DNA from 2 places in the Anaerobacillus sp. ABR4_321 genome. Region 2 is predicted to be linked to the other one. Evidence: riboswitches for the same ligand, from Rfam matches in the RefSeq annotation. Region 2 holds a riboswitch; the other holds the start of a gene.
What was found. A riboswitch is a leader RNA that binds a small molecule or an ion and turns the genes downstream of it on or off. The one in region 2 is predicted to bind S-adenosylmethionine.
Positions count from the first base shown of each region.

Region 1: another riboswitch for S-adenosylmethionine. It lies ahead of sfnG (dimethylsulfone monooxygenase SfnG); the one in region 2 lies ahead of ACXADT_RS11405 (Na+/H+ antiporter NhaC family protein).

Region 1 covers NZ_JBSWTK010000001.1:1,596,369-1,603,852, forward strand. Annotated here, with positions in the region: gene rbsC (ribose ABC transporter permease RbsC) at 1-500, shown strand, start outside; gene rbsB (ribose ABC transporter substrate-binding protein RbsB) at 511-1,443, shown strand; SAM riboswitch class I at 1,522-1,621, shown strand; gene sfnG (dimethylsulfone monooxygenase SfnG) at 1,848-2,939, shown strand; gene ACXADT_RS08260 (aldehyde dehydrogenase family protein) at 2,987-4,444, opposite strand; gene ACXADT_RS08265 (SDR family NAD(P)-dependent oxidoreductase) at 4,661-5,734, shown strand; gene ACXADT_RS08270 (peptidoglycan-binding protein) at 6,126-7,037, shown strand; gene ACXADT_RS08275 (S8 family peptidase) at 7,258-7,484, shown strand, end outside.
Region 2 covers NZ_JBSWTK010000001.1:2,203,249-2,210,732, forward strand. Annotated here, with positions in the region: gene ACXADT_RS11380 (SDR family NAD(P)-dependent oxidoreductase) at 1-756, opposite strand, end outside; gene ACXADT_RS11385 (M4 family metallopeptidase) at 857-2,497, opposite strand; gene ACXADT_RS11390 (Y-family DNA polymerase) at 2,883-4,094, shown strand; gene ACXADT_RS11395 (YolD-like family protein) at 4,110-4,442, shown strand; gene ACXADT_RS11400 (alpha/beta fold hydrolase) at 4,532-5,371, shown strand; SAM riboswitch class I at 5,453-5,557, shown strand; gene ACXADT_RS11405 (Na+/H+ antiporter NhaC family protein) at 5,626-6,930, shown strand; gene ACXADT_RS11410 (hypothetical protein) at 6,971-7,484, opposite strand, start outside.

The DNA of each region.
Region 1 (7,484 bases), 610 kb from region 2:
ACAGCTACGCGTTTCAACTGTTTGGAAGAGGGTATTTCCTCGGAATTCCAGTGCCTGCAATAACGATGCTTTTGTCGTTTGCGGTTCTATGGGTTATTCTTCATAAAACCCCGTTTGGTCGTAAAACATATGCGATCGGTGGGAATGAGAAAGCAGCACTCATATCTGGTATTAAAGTATCTCGCATCAAAATTATGGTGTATTCTCTTGCTGGGCTACTATCTGCACTTGCAGGAGCGATCCTCACGTCACGCCTAAACTCTGCACAGCCAACTGCAGGTACATCATACGAACTAGATGCGATCGCGGCGGTCGTACTAGGTGGGACAAGCTTATCAGGTGGTCGAGGCTTAATTGTCGGCACGCTGATCGGCGCACTGATTATCGGTACATTGAATAATGGCTTAAACTTGCTTGGCGTTTCATCTTTCTTCCAAATGGTCGTCAAAGGTGTCGTCATCATCATCGCAGTATTAATCGATCGAAAGAAAGCAGCTTAGGAGGGTTACAATGAAGAAGATATTACCACTACTGCTCAGCTTGTCACTTCTTTTACTAGGAGCGTGCTCACTGCAACCGCCGGAATGGGCGAAGCCTGATAAGAAAACAGATCTTGAGGATATTAAGTTAGGATTATCGGTCTCTACATTGAATAACCCGTTCTTCGTCTCGATGAAAAACGGCGTTGAAGCTGAAGCAAAAGCGCAGGGGATGGAAGTCGTCGTCGTTGATGCTCAAAACGATGCAGCAAAACAAATCAACGATGTGCAAGATTTGATCCAGCAAGGTGTCGATGCCTTGTTAATCAATCCAACAGATTCATCTGCAATCTCAACGGCTGTGCAATCTGCAAACAGTTTAGGCATACCAGTAGTCACGCTTGATCGCTCTGCTGAAGAAGGCGAGGTTGCAACACTCGTCAGTTCAGACAACGAAAAAGGTGGCGAGATGGCAGGAAAGTTCTTGGTGGAGCAGCTTGGTGAAGGCGCTAAAGTGGCTGAGTTAGAAGGCGTTCCAGGTGCGTCTGCCACTCGTGAACGTGGCGCAGGTTTTCACAACATTGCCGATGAGAAGTTAGACGTTGTAGCTAAGCAAACGGCTAACTTTGATCGAACAGAAGGTCTAAACACGATGGAAAACTTGCTACAAGGAAATCCTGGTATCGAAGCTGTATTTGCTCACAATGATGAAATGGCGCTAGGAGCATACCAGGCGATTCAAAGTTCTGGAAGAGATGTGCTTGTTGTAGGTTTTGATGGAAATGAAGATGCGATCAATAGCATCAAAGACGGAAAGTTATCAGCTACAGTGGCACAGCAGCCTGAGAAGATTGGATCCCTTGCTGTACAAGCTGCAATGGATGTTCTTCAAGGGAATGACGTGGAAGATACCATTCCAGTTCCTCTAAAATTAGTAACAGAAGAAACGGCTTCTGAAGAATAATTGTTAGAAAAGTTAGTGAATTTTCTTGACAATTAAGAAGTAGCCACTTATTATAAGCCATAACAATTTAATCTAGACTTCTTATCAAGAGAGGCGGAGGGACTGACCCTACGATGTCTCGGCAACCGACGCTATGCGTACGGTGCCAATTTCAGAGGATTATTTCCGAAGATGAGAAGGACGTGCAGAGAAGTTCATTTTCGTGATCGCTCTCACCCCTTCTTGCTTCGCGAAAGCAGAGGGGGTTTTTTATTGCATTCATAAGACAAAAAATGAGAAGAAGTGCGGCAACACTTCTTCTCGAGACGATCTGAGCGCGTATGGCATATACGGACACACCAGATCATTACTTAATGTACCATGTTCTGGGAATGTCCGTCTACTTATGAAAGGAGACGGTTAAGATGGCTAAAAACTTAGAATTTGCTTATTGGGTACCTAATGTTAGCGGTGGGCTTGTCGTTTCAAAACTTCCGCAGAAAACGGATTGGAGCTTTGAGGCAAATAAACGATATGCAAGAATTGCAGAAGAATCGGGCTACGACTTTGCATTGTTACAAACAAGGTTTATTGCTAGTTATGGAGCAGAAAATCAACTTGAAGCCATTACACTAGCTTCAGCATTAGCAGCTTCAACTTCTAAAATAAAATTAATATCAGCAGTTCATCCCGGCTTATGGCATCCTGGTGTTTATGCAAAGATGCTTGCGACACTAGATCAAATTAGTAATGGAAGAGCCGCAGTGAATGTTGTTAGCGGCTGGTTCAAGCAGGAGTTCACGAAATATGGAGAGCCGTGGCTCGAACATGATGAACGGTACCGCCGGTCAGAGGAGTTCATCCAGGTTCTCCGTAACTTATGGACTGAAGAAACAGCATCGTTTAAAGGTGATTTTTACAGGATAAATGAAGCCCCATTAAAACCAAAACCAGTCCAAGAAGGAAAACTCCCAATCTTCCAGGGTGGAAACTCGACCGCTGCAAAACAAATGGCTGCGAGAGTATCGGACTATTATTTTATGAACGGAAATACGCTCGATGGGTTCAGGAAACAAATTGATGAAGTGAGTACGTTAGCTAAAGAAGAAGGACGCACCGTGAAATTCGCTGCACACGGATTTGTAATCGTGAGAGATACAGAGGAAGAAGCACACCAACTTCTCCGTGACATTGTCGGCTATAAGGATGAAGAGGCAGTTGAAGGATTTAGACAGTCGGTGAAAGAAGCTGGCCAGTCAACTAGAGATAAGGAGGGAATGTGGGCAAACTCTAGTATCGAAGATCTCGTTCAATATAATGATGGCTTTAAAACTGGCTTGATCGGTACACCTGAACAAGTGGCTGATCGGATTATAGAATTAAAGAAGGTAGGTATCGAAGTGATCTTAACAGCACACTTTCATTATGAGGAAGATCTTGAGCGGTTTGGGAGGGAAGTTATACCGCTTGTGAAGGAAAAGGAGAGGTTGTTGGAAAGAGAACAAGTAAAAGTGTGAACGTCTATAGAAATGAAGCCCTCGAATCTACTCGAGGGCTTTCATAGTTATTTAAAAAACGGATACTCACGGCGCTCTTGTTGAACAGAGATCCATTTCACCGTTGTAAACTTATCTAACGCCCATTCTCCGCCAAATCGACCGAGTCCAGATTCCTTTTCACCGCCGAATGCCATGTGCGCTTCGTCATTCACAGGCTGGTCATTGATGTGAACCATACCCGTTTCGATTTGCTGAGCCACCTGAACCCCGCGATTCAAGTCGCGAGAGTGAACGGAACCACTAAGGCCATATGGAGAGCCATTTGCAAGTTCAATCGCTTCTTCTTCCGTGCTGAATGAAATGATTGGAGCTACAGCACCGAAGATTTCATTTTTTGCGATTGGCATATCGTTCGTGACGTTCGTTAGAATGACAGGTTGCATCACGTTGCCTTCCACTTCACCGCCAAGAATCTTCTCAGCACCTTGTTCAAGCGAAGCATCAAGAGATTCTTGGATACGTTCAATTGCTTCCTTATTAATAAGAGGTCCAACAGCTGTATTCGCATCTGCTGGGTCACCTGATTGAAGAGAAGCTACTTTTTCTTTGAACGCTTCAACGAATTCATCATGAACAGTTTCATGAACAAGGATCCGGTTGATCGCCATACAGATCTGACCCTGATGGAGGAATTTACCGAATGCTGCTGCTTCTGCAGCTTGATCGATCTCAGCATCATCTAGCACGATAAAGACATTGTTGCCTCCAAGCTCTAATGCTGTTTCCTTAATGTGCTTCCCTGCGAGTTCACCGATATGTTTTCCAACTTCAGTTGACCCTGTGAAAGAGATCAACTTTGGAATCGGATGAGTAACAAAAGCATCCCCGATTTCTGATCCACGCCCAGCAACAACGTTAAGAACCCCTTTCGGTAGGCCGGCTTCTTCAAAAAGCTCTGCGATTAAGAAGCCTGCTGTAACGGGTGTTTCTGAAGCCGGTTTAAGGACTACAGCATTACCTGTGGCGAGTGCTGGAGCGACTGAACGCATGGAAAGATGAAGTGGGAAGTTCCACGGTCCGATTATACCGATCACTCCTTTCGCGCTCTTATAAATACGGTTCTCTTTACCTGGCGTATCAGAAGGTGCGATTTGTCCTTTCATTCTATAAGGAAAAGAAGCGGATTCTTTTACGACACGGGTAGCTGCAGCCCATTCCACGTTTGCTTTGATCTTTGTACTACCGGATTCTTTTACTAGCCAGTCGATGATCTCTTCTTTACGTTCCGTCATAAGGGCAGCCACTTTATCAAGAATCTGCTGTCTCTGACCTGGTGTCGTTTTAGCCCATTTTCGTTGAGCTTCTTTTGCAGTCTTATATGCTTGATCGAGGTCTTCTTCTGATGCAGATTGGAGTGTGAACAGTTCCTCCTGAGTAAATGGATTATAATTTGTTACAGTTTTGTCACTCGTTCCCGTAACCCATTCTCCATTAATGTATTGTTTCGTATATGTGTTAGCCACTAGAAATCCTCCTTTTACTGTACAATCAAGAAGGTTCCCGCTATGCTAAACTACTAAACTTGTCGGTATGCGAGAATTTCTTCCAATCATTAGCACTGGCAATAAAGAGAGTTTCCTCTCGTTATTGATGTTTTATAGACGTATATATGCTAAACTACGAACGGTACAGAGATAAATAACCGCTATTGATGAGAACGTTTTAATGAGGTGAACAATATGAATATACTCTTAACAGGGGCGACTGGTTTTCTTGGAAAACAGCTTACCTTGAAGTTATTGAGTGAAGGCCACAGCGTCTATGCATTGATCCGCAATGAACGTAAGGCAGATCGGTTAATCGAAGCATTGCCAGCAGATCTACAAAACAACTTATTCTTTATAAAAGGAAACTTAGGGGACGAGCGCTTAGGCGTTCCGTTCGAAACAATCGATCTATTAAAAGGTAAAATCGATACGGTCTATCACATCGCAGCTTATCTTTCATTCGATGATCGTGAAAGAGACAAGACGTTTGAGATTAACGTTGAAGGAACGAGAAACGTACTTGAGTTTTCTAAAGATATTCAAGTGAAGAATTTTTATCATGTAAGTACAGCTTACACATTAGGCGCACAACTTCATGGACGTGAAGAGCTGCATCCTAAGGATAATACGTTCGTAAATCCTTATGAAGAAAGTAAGTGTCACGCAGAGCACCTTGTGTTTGATTATAATAACGTCTTCAATGTCTCTATTTTTAGACCAGCAATCATTATTGGTGACTCGAAAACTGGTGAAGCTGAAACGACCTTTGCTCTTTATGGCGTGATTAGAAGTCTTGAATTATTAAAGAAGAGATTAGATCGGAAGCAGGATACGCCTAGTGAAAAGATTAAGTTCCTTTGTAATCAGGAAGCAGCACAAAATTTAGTACCTGTCGATTATGTCGTAAATGTGTTAGCGCTTGGGCTTACTAGCGCGAAGCCAGATACAATCTATCACATTACTAATTCACAGCCTCCAACCAATCAGCTCGTATTAGATTTGATTCAATCAGCGCTTGATTTTTACAATGTGGAATTAGTGCCTACAGATTATGAAGGAGAACTAACAGATCAGGACATGAAGTTGAATCAACCTATGAAGGTTTTTCACAAGTACTTTGAGAAAACATTGACTTTCGATGATTCAAATACGAAGAAGCTATTGCATGAGAGCAACGTAGAGGAACTACATTTGGATAGGGAAACCTTACAAATGATTATTTCCGGTGGTATGAAGAGCCAAAACAAAGTGAATGTAACTCAATAAATAAGAAGGCAGCTCTAGCAGTTGCCTCTTTTTTTATTGCAAAAGTTCTTTAAAAGGTTTGTAAATTTGAAGGTAAATTTAACTAGTTCTAAATTCACCCAAGGTTAATTCCACCACCATTGAGTAGATTCATTTCGCTATTAAGAACCTATTAACAAGGGTGATAGAGTTTGGAACTGACATGTTTGTAATATATTGTCGTTGTAAATAGTACTATGTTACCTAATTGTGCAAAGGTTATAAAAACTGTATTAATCTGTCATATTTATGTAACTGACTTGTTACTACACTAAAATGGCTGTGTTATATTTGGCTGTTACTATATGGGACATAGGTGATCAAGAGAAAAGAAACACCGAAAAATTATTTATCTCTCAGGAGGAATGTGTACATGGTAACTCGTAAAAACATTGTAAGGAACGTTGTTACATCTACAGCACTGGCTGGAATGATGTTTGCTAGCCCGGTAGTATCAGAAGCTGCTCTAGGAGATCAAACACTTTCTTACGGTGAAAAACACGGCGACGTCGTCGAGTTACAGGATGTACTGTCAGCCAAAGGATATTTCGACTATCATAAATCTACAGGTTATTACGGTTCAATTACTGAAGGTGCTGTAAAGCAATTCCAAAAAGCTCACGGTCTTGCTGTTGACGGCATCGCAGGTCCAAATACATTCGCAGCAATTGAAAAAGTCAATCAAGGACAAGCTCATCGTACGTTGATTCAAGGTGATCGAGGTCACCAAGTTTCAGCTCTTCAAGAAGAGCTTGGTGGATATTACAACTATAAAGTAGACGGAATCTATGGTCCTATCACAGAGAAAGCAGTCCGTGCTTTCCAGGCTGATAATGGACTAGCTGTTGACGGCATTGCCGGAGCTAACACTTGGGCAGCGCTGACAGGTAAGACAGTAAATGCAAAACCAGCGTCTACTGAATCTACTACTACTAATACTAATACCACTTCTGCTAAGCAAACAAACACAGAAAGCAAGTCATCTGAGCAAAGTGGACAAGAATTTAAAGTCGAAGCAACAGCTTATACTGCATATTGTGAAGGATGTTCAGGCGTTACAGCGACAGGAATCGACTTAAGAGCGAATCCTAACCAAAAAGTCATCGCAGTAGACCCTGACGTAATCCCACTTGGATCTAAAGTACACGTAGAAGGCTATGGTACTGCAATCGCTGGTGACACTGGCGGTGCAATCCAAGGTAACCGTATCGATCTATTCATGCCTGAAAGACAAGATGCTTTAAACTTTGGTCGTAAGACAGTCACTGTAACAGTGCTAGATTAATAGTGAATTTACAGAGCCTAACTCAAATGAGTTAGGCTTTTTTTTGTCGTAAAAGTACTATCCCTAAATGACCCAAAGTAGTACGAGATACTACTTTTGGATGAGTCTCATATAGTTCTTTCTCAACCAGGATTTAAAACCTTTAGTGAATAGGAAAATGGTCGCTACCAATGGATAATAAATAGTAAGAAAACATTGAATATTAAAAGGAGGAAGACGGATGAGAATGAGGCTTTGGTACGTAGTGGCACTCTCGTTTTTACTAATGGTAGGTTTTATAAACCCCCCTCAACCTTCAGCTAATCAATCTGCGGCGATCGACCCAGAATTATCTCAGCTGATGACGGAAGGGAATGGACCATTTGAAGTAATCGTAACGTTCTATGGAGATGGAGCTCCAACGGATGTTCAGTCGAACTTATTGGAAGAGGTTGGGGTTGATAAAGG
Region 2 (7,484 bases):
GTTTTCGGATGCGCTCGATAAGAGGTAGATGATGCTGTTTGCTACTTCTTCTGGCTGCGTGATTCGTCCAGAAGGTAATCCTTCTTCAACCGCTTGTAATTCTTCTTCGTAACTTTTACCTTCCCGCTTTCCTTTAGCTTCTATTGCATTTCTTCCCATTTCGGTGTCGACAAATCCAGGGCATACGGCGTTAACGCGAATGCCGTGCTTGATCGCTTCGTGGGCAAATGATTGTGTGAATCCAGTTATTGCGAATTTTGATGCGCTGTATGCTGTGTTTCCGTATGTACCTCTTAATCCTGAAAGTGAAGAGAGGTTCACGATTCCACCTTTTTTACCCTCGTTACGCATGTGGTTATAAACGAGCTGCGTAAGAAGCACTGTAGCAGTGTAGTTCAGCTCCATCACGTTACGTAAATCTTCTTCCTGTAAGTGATCTAGCGTATCTCCACCGCCAATACCTGCTGAATTTACGAGTCCAGTGATCGGTCCGTTTTCCTTTGCAGCTTTCTTGATAAGATGCGAACGATCTTCTGCGTTCGTTAGGTCAGCAACAATACTCGTGACGTTTGCACTCTCCACTAGTTCCTCGCATTCTTTTTGTAATTCTGAAAGCTTTTTTTCATTACGTCCTGTAATCGTTACGGCTGCACCTGTTTGTACCGCTACTTTCGCTGTCACATATCCGATTCCACCGGTAGCTCCAGTGATCAAGATATGTTGGTTATTTAAAGCGTCTTCCTTGAATAGCTGCATGTGTTATCCTCCTTGCAAATAATTTAACGTCATCATTCCCGCTATCTCTTTACTAAAACATGAAAACAGGTAGCTTTAAGAAAAGCTACCTGAAAATGCCTTACTGTACGCCGACAGCGTCGAATGCTTGTTTAACGGATTGTACTTCTGAACTACTTGCACCGTACAAATCTGTAGCAGCTTGTACTGCTGAAGAACGCATATGACTGAAGTCGGAAGAAGCTGTTAAATATTGCGTTAACGTGCGGTAATAGATGTCACCGAGCTTGTCCTTACCGATACCTGATACGGTCACGCCATAAAATGTTCCACCTTCGCTCAGTAGGTAAGCGGCTTTGTTCATGATTCCGCTGTTGATGTGTACACCACCATTATCCTGTGTCCCCGTATAGCGTTCTGAGTAATGAGCTGGATCTCCGAATTGAGTAGGATCTGCCATAGATCGAAGCGCATCACCAGATGTCCCAGGGGTATAAATATCTTCTCCGATTAGCCAATCGGGGTTATTGTTATCATGAAATTCAACAAGCGTTCCGAATACATCAGACATCGATTCGTTCAAAGCTCCAGACTCATTTTGATAGATCAAATCGGCAGTAGTGTCCGTAACCGCGTGAGTTAGTTCGTGCGCCACGACGTCCTCTCCGCCTGATAGAGAAACGAATGTAGAGCCGTCACCGTCTCCATAAACCATCTGACTACCATTCCAGAAAGCGTTATTGTAGTTTCTGCCGTAGTGTACAGTCGATTTTAGCGGTGCGCCGTTACCATCATAACTGTCTCTATTAAAGACTTGTTTGAAATAATCATACGTTGCTCCTGCGTAGTAATGTGCATCTACTGCAGCGGCATCATAGCTCGCATGGTACTGATTATCTGAATCTGACCAAAGGGACCCAGGTAGTTTTGTTCGATTCGATGCATCATAGGTAAAGACGCCTCCACCTCTCGTCGTATCTTTTAAGTAATAGGTTGATGAAGAGAGGAGTGTGTTGAATGACTTCGTATCACCAAGGACTCCAGTGCCTGTCCCGGTTGTTGTCGTGCCAGTGATATCACCACCGCCAGGCTTGCCGACACCTTGTTTTTTGGCTTCGTGAATCGCGTTGAAGCTTGTTAGCACTTCTCCTGTCACAGCATCGATAAGATAATTCCAATTTCCTGGCTCAGGGGATAGGAAGTTAAGTGTTACATGATAGGCGTAACTAGCAGTATGCCCCTGTGGATATACGACAAGGTCTGACTCTGGTTTTTGTTCGTAATCAGGCGTGAAACCAAGAGCTTCCTCCGCTTTTTTAATTGCATCCTGCTTTTTAAATTTAGCTGCTTTCTTTAGTTCTTTCTTTGATTCTAGATCTGAAATGACTTGCCCTGAGACAGCTGTTAATACGCCATCTTTATTTACGTGAACCGTTTGGGTAGAGCCGTAAACTGGCGTCCCCTCATGTAACTGTTGGAGACGAAATACGGTAAACCCGAGATCATCTTTCTCACGCGATAAAATTTCAAAGGATTGCTCGGCTGTCTTTCCGCTGAAGTTGTAGTAATCTTTGTTTTCGTTTAAGTAATCGAACAGCACCTCGTTTGGATTTTTTGCGGAGGCCTTTGTTAACTGGCCTGATACAAACGATGGTGTTTCTTTTTTGTTATGTACGTTAGTTGCTAACGATGAGGGTGGTGCAAGCATGCTTCCTACAAGCCCTGCAGATAATCCTAATGCTAAAAGTTTTTTCTTTCTCATTTGAATCCTCCTTTTATCAGATGAGAAAACCATAGCATATAAAACTAAATATTCAAATAAATTAGATAATTTTGATAATTATTACCTACTTTAAGTTAATTGGTTGTGAATCTATAGACCTAGGCAATGAAGCTTTTAGGACTAATGTATCAGTCCTTGATGTTAGGCAGGGATGATGCGAATCGGAAGAAATCGCTAATTCTCTTGGGTTGGTCACCTCTACATCTTTTGGTTGGAAGAAAGTACTTATTGATATACGAACGTATATTCGGGTAAAATACGGGTATAGATATACAGAACTAGTGTTCTTATTTTCGATTATTTGAAAGGAGTGGTGAAGGTGGATTATTCAACGTTAAAAAAGAAAACCATTTTGTGTGTTGATATGAAAAGTTTTTATGCGAGCTGTTCTGCGGTCGAGATGGGGCTCGATCCCTTAACGTGTCATCTTGCTGTCGTGGGAGATACGGAGCGTCAGGGTAGTGTTGTTTTAGCGGCCTCGCCTGCACTAAAAGAAGATTTTAATATCCGAACAGGAAACAGGCTTTTTGAAATTCCTGATGATCCCCGTATTCATATCGTGAATGCAAGAATGTCATCCTATTTGAAGCAATCGATGGAGATCACAAGGTTATTTCATCGGTATGTTCCAAAAGAGTGTATCCATACGTACAGCGTGGATGAATCTTTTCTTCAAATCGACGGGACTGAGCGTCTTTGGGGAGGACGCTTTGAGACGGCTAATAAAATCAGGAAAGAAATCAGTGAAACGTTCGGTTTACCATGTGCGATCGGTATAGGTCCTAATATGCTGATGGCGAAGCTTTGTCTGGATTTAGAGGCCAAGAAGTATGGCGTTGCTGAATGGACGTATGAGGATATTCCTGAGAAGCTCTGGTCCATTTCGCCTCTAAGTAAGATGTGGGGGATCGGTCCGCGTCTCGAGCACACTTTAAATCGGATGGGAATTATGAATGTTGAGCAGCTCGCAAAATACCCGCTACATCTTCTTGAACAAAAATTCGGAGTGATGGGTAATCAGCTCTATCACCATGCATGGGGAGTAGACCTTTCCGACATTGGAGCTCCGATTATGCAGGGACAGATTAGCTTTGGTAAAAGTCAGATTCTACTGCGGGATTATCACGAACAAAAAGAAATCAAACACGTTATTTTGGAAATGAGTGAAGAAGTAGCGAGGCGTGCGAGGAGAGCCGGGAAAGCGGGGCGTACGATCAGCCTCGGGATCGGCTATAGTAAAGACGAAGGAGGCGGTGGTTTTCACAGGTCGAAAAGCATCGATAGCCCCACTTCCATCACACTTGAAATCTATAACGTGTGCTTGCAGCTTTTTCAGGAATTTTATAGAGGGCAAACGGTTCGGAAAATTTCAATCGCTCTTTCAAATATTTGTGATGACGAGGAAGTGCAGCTCGACCTTTTCAATATGAAACGGCCGAAGCAACGAGACCTTGGATACGTAATGGATTCGATACGGGAGAAATACGGATCCGATTCTCTGCTTCGCGCTGTTTCCTATACGAAAGCCGGTACAGCATTGCATCGAAGTAAGCTTGTCGGAGGTCACAAAGCATAGAAAGGGGTTGATAAGATGATTCGTGACCGAGGAAATATCAAATGGACATCGATGATGTTACCAGAGCATGTTAAAGAGTTAAGAGAATGGAAAGAAGAAGATCGGAGAAGAGAACAGCCTGAGCTTGATGAGCAGAAGATGGAGGAGATGAACGACACCATTTGCGAAGCGATGGCCTTTCACCAGCCGCTTACATTTCACTACTTCAAGAACGGTACGAAGAATGTGTTGACAGGATATGTTCATTATATCGACCAGCTCAATAAAGAATTGCGAATTGTTGACCTAGATGAGAAGAGGCAGAACATTCCGTTTGCAAGCCTCGTGCATATCGGTGAAGGCGACTAAGATGGTAACACTCCCCACAACTGAAGACGTTTTTCCTCGGCGAAAAGGGGTAAAATACGTACAAACTAGTATACGGAGTGAACTGTCAGATGCTATCTGTAGAGAGTCTCAAACATTATAAGGAAAACATAAAAGGAATCGATATTCACTATGAATATCATGAGAACGAAGTGACGTCCGACCGTCCTGTACTAACATTACTGCATGGGTTTTTATCTTCGACTTTTAGTTATCGACGGTTGATTCCCTTGCTTTCAAAGCATTACACGATTGTAGCCGTTGATCTCCCGCCGTTTGGAAGAAGTGAAAAATCGAGTCGGTTTGTTCATTCTTATCAAAACTTTGCGGAAGTCGTGATCGAACTACTCGAGCGGCTAAGTATTGACGAAACCGTTATGATCGGTCATTCGATGGGAGGGCAAGTGGCATTAAGAGCCGCAAGTATCGATGAAGACCTAGTTAAGAAAAACATTTTGCTCAGTAGTTCAGGCTACCTTGAAAAAGCGAGGCAGAGTTTAGTGTATTCCTCTTATTTGCCCTTTTTCTCAATGTATTTAAAGCGCTGGCTTTCGCGAAAAGGAGCAAAAGGGAATTTGGTGAACTGCGTTTACGATCCGAATTTAATCGATGAAGAGATGGTGGATGGGTATGTTCAGCCTTTCTTTCATGAAGGGATTTTCCGTTCTCTCGTACGAATGATTCGAGATCGTGAAGGGGATTTATCACAAGAAGAATTGAGAAGAATTCATACGCCGAGTTTACTGATATGGGGGGAGCATGATCGAGTTGTACCGCTTCAAATTGGAAAACGGTTGGCAGAAGATCTGCCGAATTCAGAGCTGATCGTATACGAAAAGACGGGTCATCTTCTTCCGGAAGAGCAGCCTCGTTCGATTTTAAGAGACATTCAGAAATTTATTCAGGCATAAGTCGAAGAGCGACACGATTCGACTTTTTTCTTGACGAAAAAGAATAATGCGTGATAAACTTCATAACACTAAATCGAATAGTTCTTATCAAGAGAAGTGGAGGGAACTGGCCCTGAGAAGCTTCAGCAACCTCTGATATGTCAGAAAGGTGCTGCTTCCAGCAAGAGAGATCTTGAGAGATAAGAGTGAAAGCCCTCTTCTCTTGAAGTGGGCTTTTTTGATTGCTACAAACTTTACGAACAAGGAGAAACATCATGGACAAAGACATAAAAGGGAACGGCTTTGCGCTGCTTCCACTCGGTATATTTATTTTACTTTTTATTGGAACGGCAGTTGTAACAAAAGATTTTTATAGCATGCCTGTTGTGCTTGCTTCACTGATCGCTGCAGGCGTTGCACTTGCGATGAATAGGAAAGAAAGCTTCATGACAAAGGTCGAGGTGTTTTGTAGAGGAGCAGGGAACTCCAATATCATCTTAATGATTCTTGTTTTTTTATTAGCGGGAGCATTCGCTGAAACAGCCAAGAAGATAGGTGCAGTAGATTCGATTGTTAATCTCGGCATCTCGATATTACCAGCAAGCCTTCTCGTTGTTGGTTTATTTTTAATCGGATGCTTTATTTCGATATCGATGGGGACGTCGATGGGAACGATCGTAGCATTGGCTCCGATTGGAATTGGAATTGCAGAGCAATCAGGGATTCCTGTAGCTTTGACATTGTCAGCGGTCATCGGAGGAGCGATGTTTGGAGATAACCTCTCGATGATTTCGGATACGACGATTGCAGCGGTTCGGACGCAAAACACGAAAATGAAAGATAAGTTCAAAGTGAACTTTTTCATCGTTTTACCGGCTGCAATTATTACTGCCATTATATATGGATTCTTAACGGTAGGGGAAAGCGCGACAGTAAGTGGAGGTAAATCATTTGATTTTATCACAGTACTCCCATACCTTGGCGTATTGATCGCAGCGATTGCAGGCGTGAATGTACTGATCGTACTCGTTAGTGGGACATTGTTCGCAGGTGCTGTGGGCTTATTTAACGGGACGTTTGGTTTAAGTGGGCTCGTTTCTACGGTAACGGATGGCATTAAAGGGATGGAAGATCTCGCCATGATCGCATTGATTATTGGTGGGATGATCGAGGTTATCCGATATAATGGAGGCGTTCAGTACGTTCTCGATAAAATTCTTCATCGAGTGAGATCGAGAAGAGGGGCAGAGTTTGGTATCGCTGGGCTCGCTACGGTTTTAGACTTATCAACGGCAAATAACACGATATCAATCATAATGGGTGGACCACTCGCGAAGAACATATCAGAAGAGTATCAAGTTGATGCTCGAAAGTCCGCAAGTATTCTTGATATATTTTCTGGAAGTGTTCAGGGCATGCTGCCATACGGCGCACAGTTGTTAGCAGCGGCTGGACTAGCTTCGATCTCGCCTTTAGCACTCATACCATATTCAATCTATCCAATTCTTACAGCGGTCGCTGGTATTGTGGCAATTACCATCAATTATCCTTCATTTCGAAAAGAAGAAGCAGTAGAATAACGAAACAACCAGGCCTGTCAAAATGACGGCCTGGTTTTGTTTATTCTTCGATCTGCTTTTGTAGGTTTACAATTTTTTGAGGCAATATATAAAGAAATTCAATCAATGAGTCCAATAAATCAATAATTAAATTAGCTGTTTCTTCACTTGCAGAATTTTCAAGGCATAAAAGGTTGTGGAGGTTACTTCCTTTTCCTAACAGCTGCCCGAGTCGTACGATTGGCTCTTCAAGATCAACTTGTTTGGCCAGGCTTTCGAGCTGTTTTGATAGAGGTTGAGAAAGTTCATTTTCAGCTAAAAAGCTTCTAGTGATGCTCTCTAAAACGCGGTTTGCCATAACGGCAGTAGCAGTCCAGTCTTTCATATTATGTACGTTAACTGCTGAACGATAGACCCGCTCGAGGTCATCTGGCAGCCTCGCAGTGCCAACCAATCTGCCAAGAGGTTCTCTAGTGAAAGAAGTTTGGTGAACAAAGAGCTCTACTTCTTCACCTTGATCGCTTGTAGACGTTTTAATCAATACAAAGAGTATGGATTCTTTACATACCGAACAT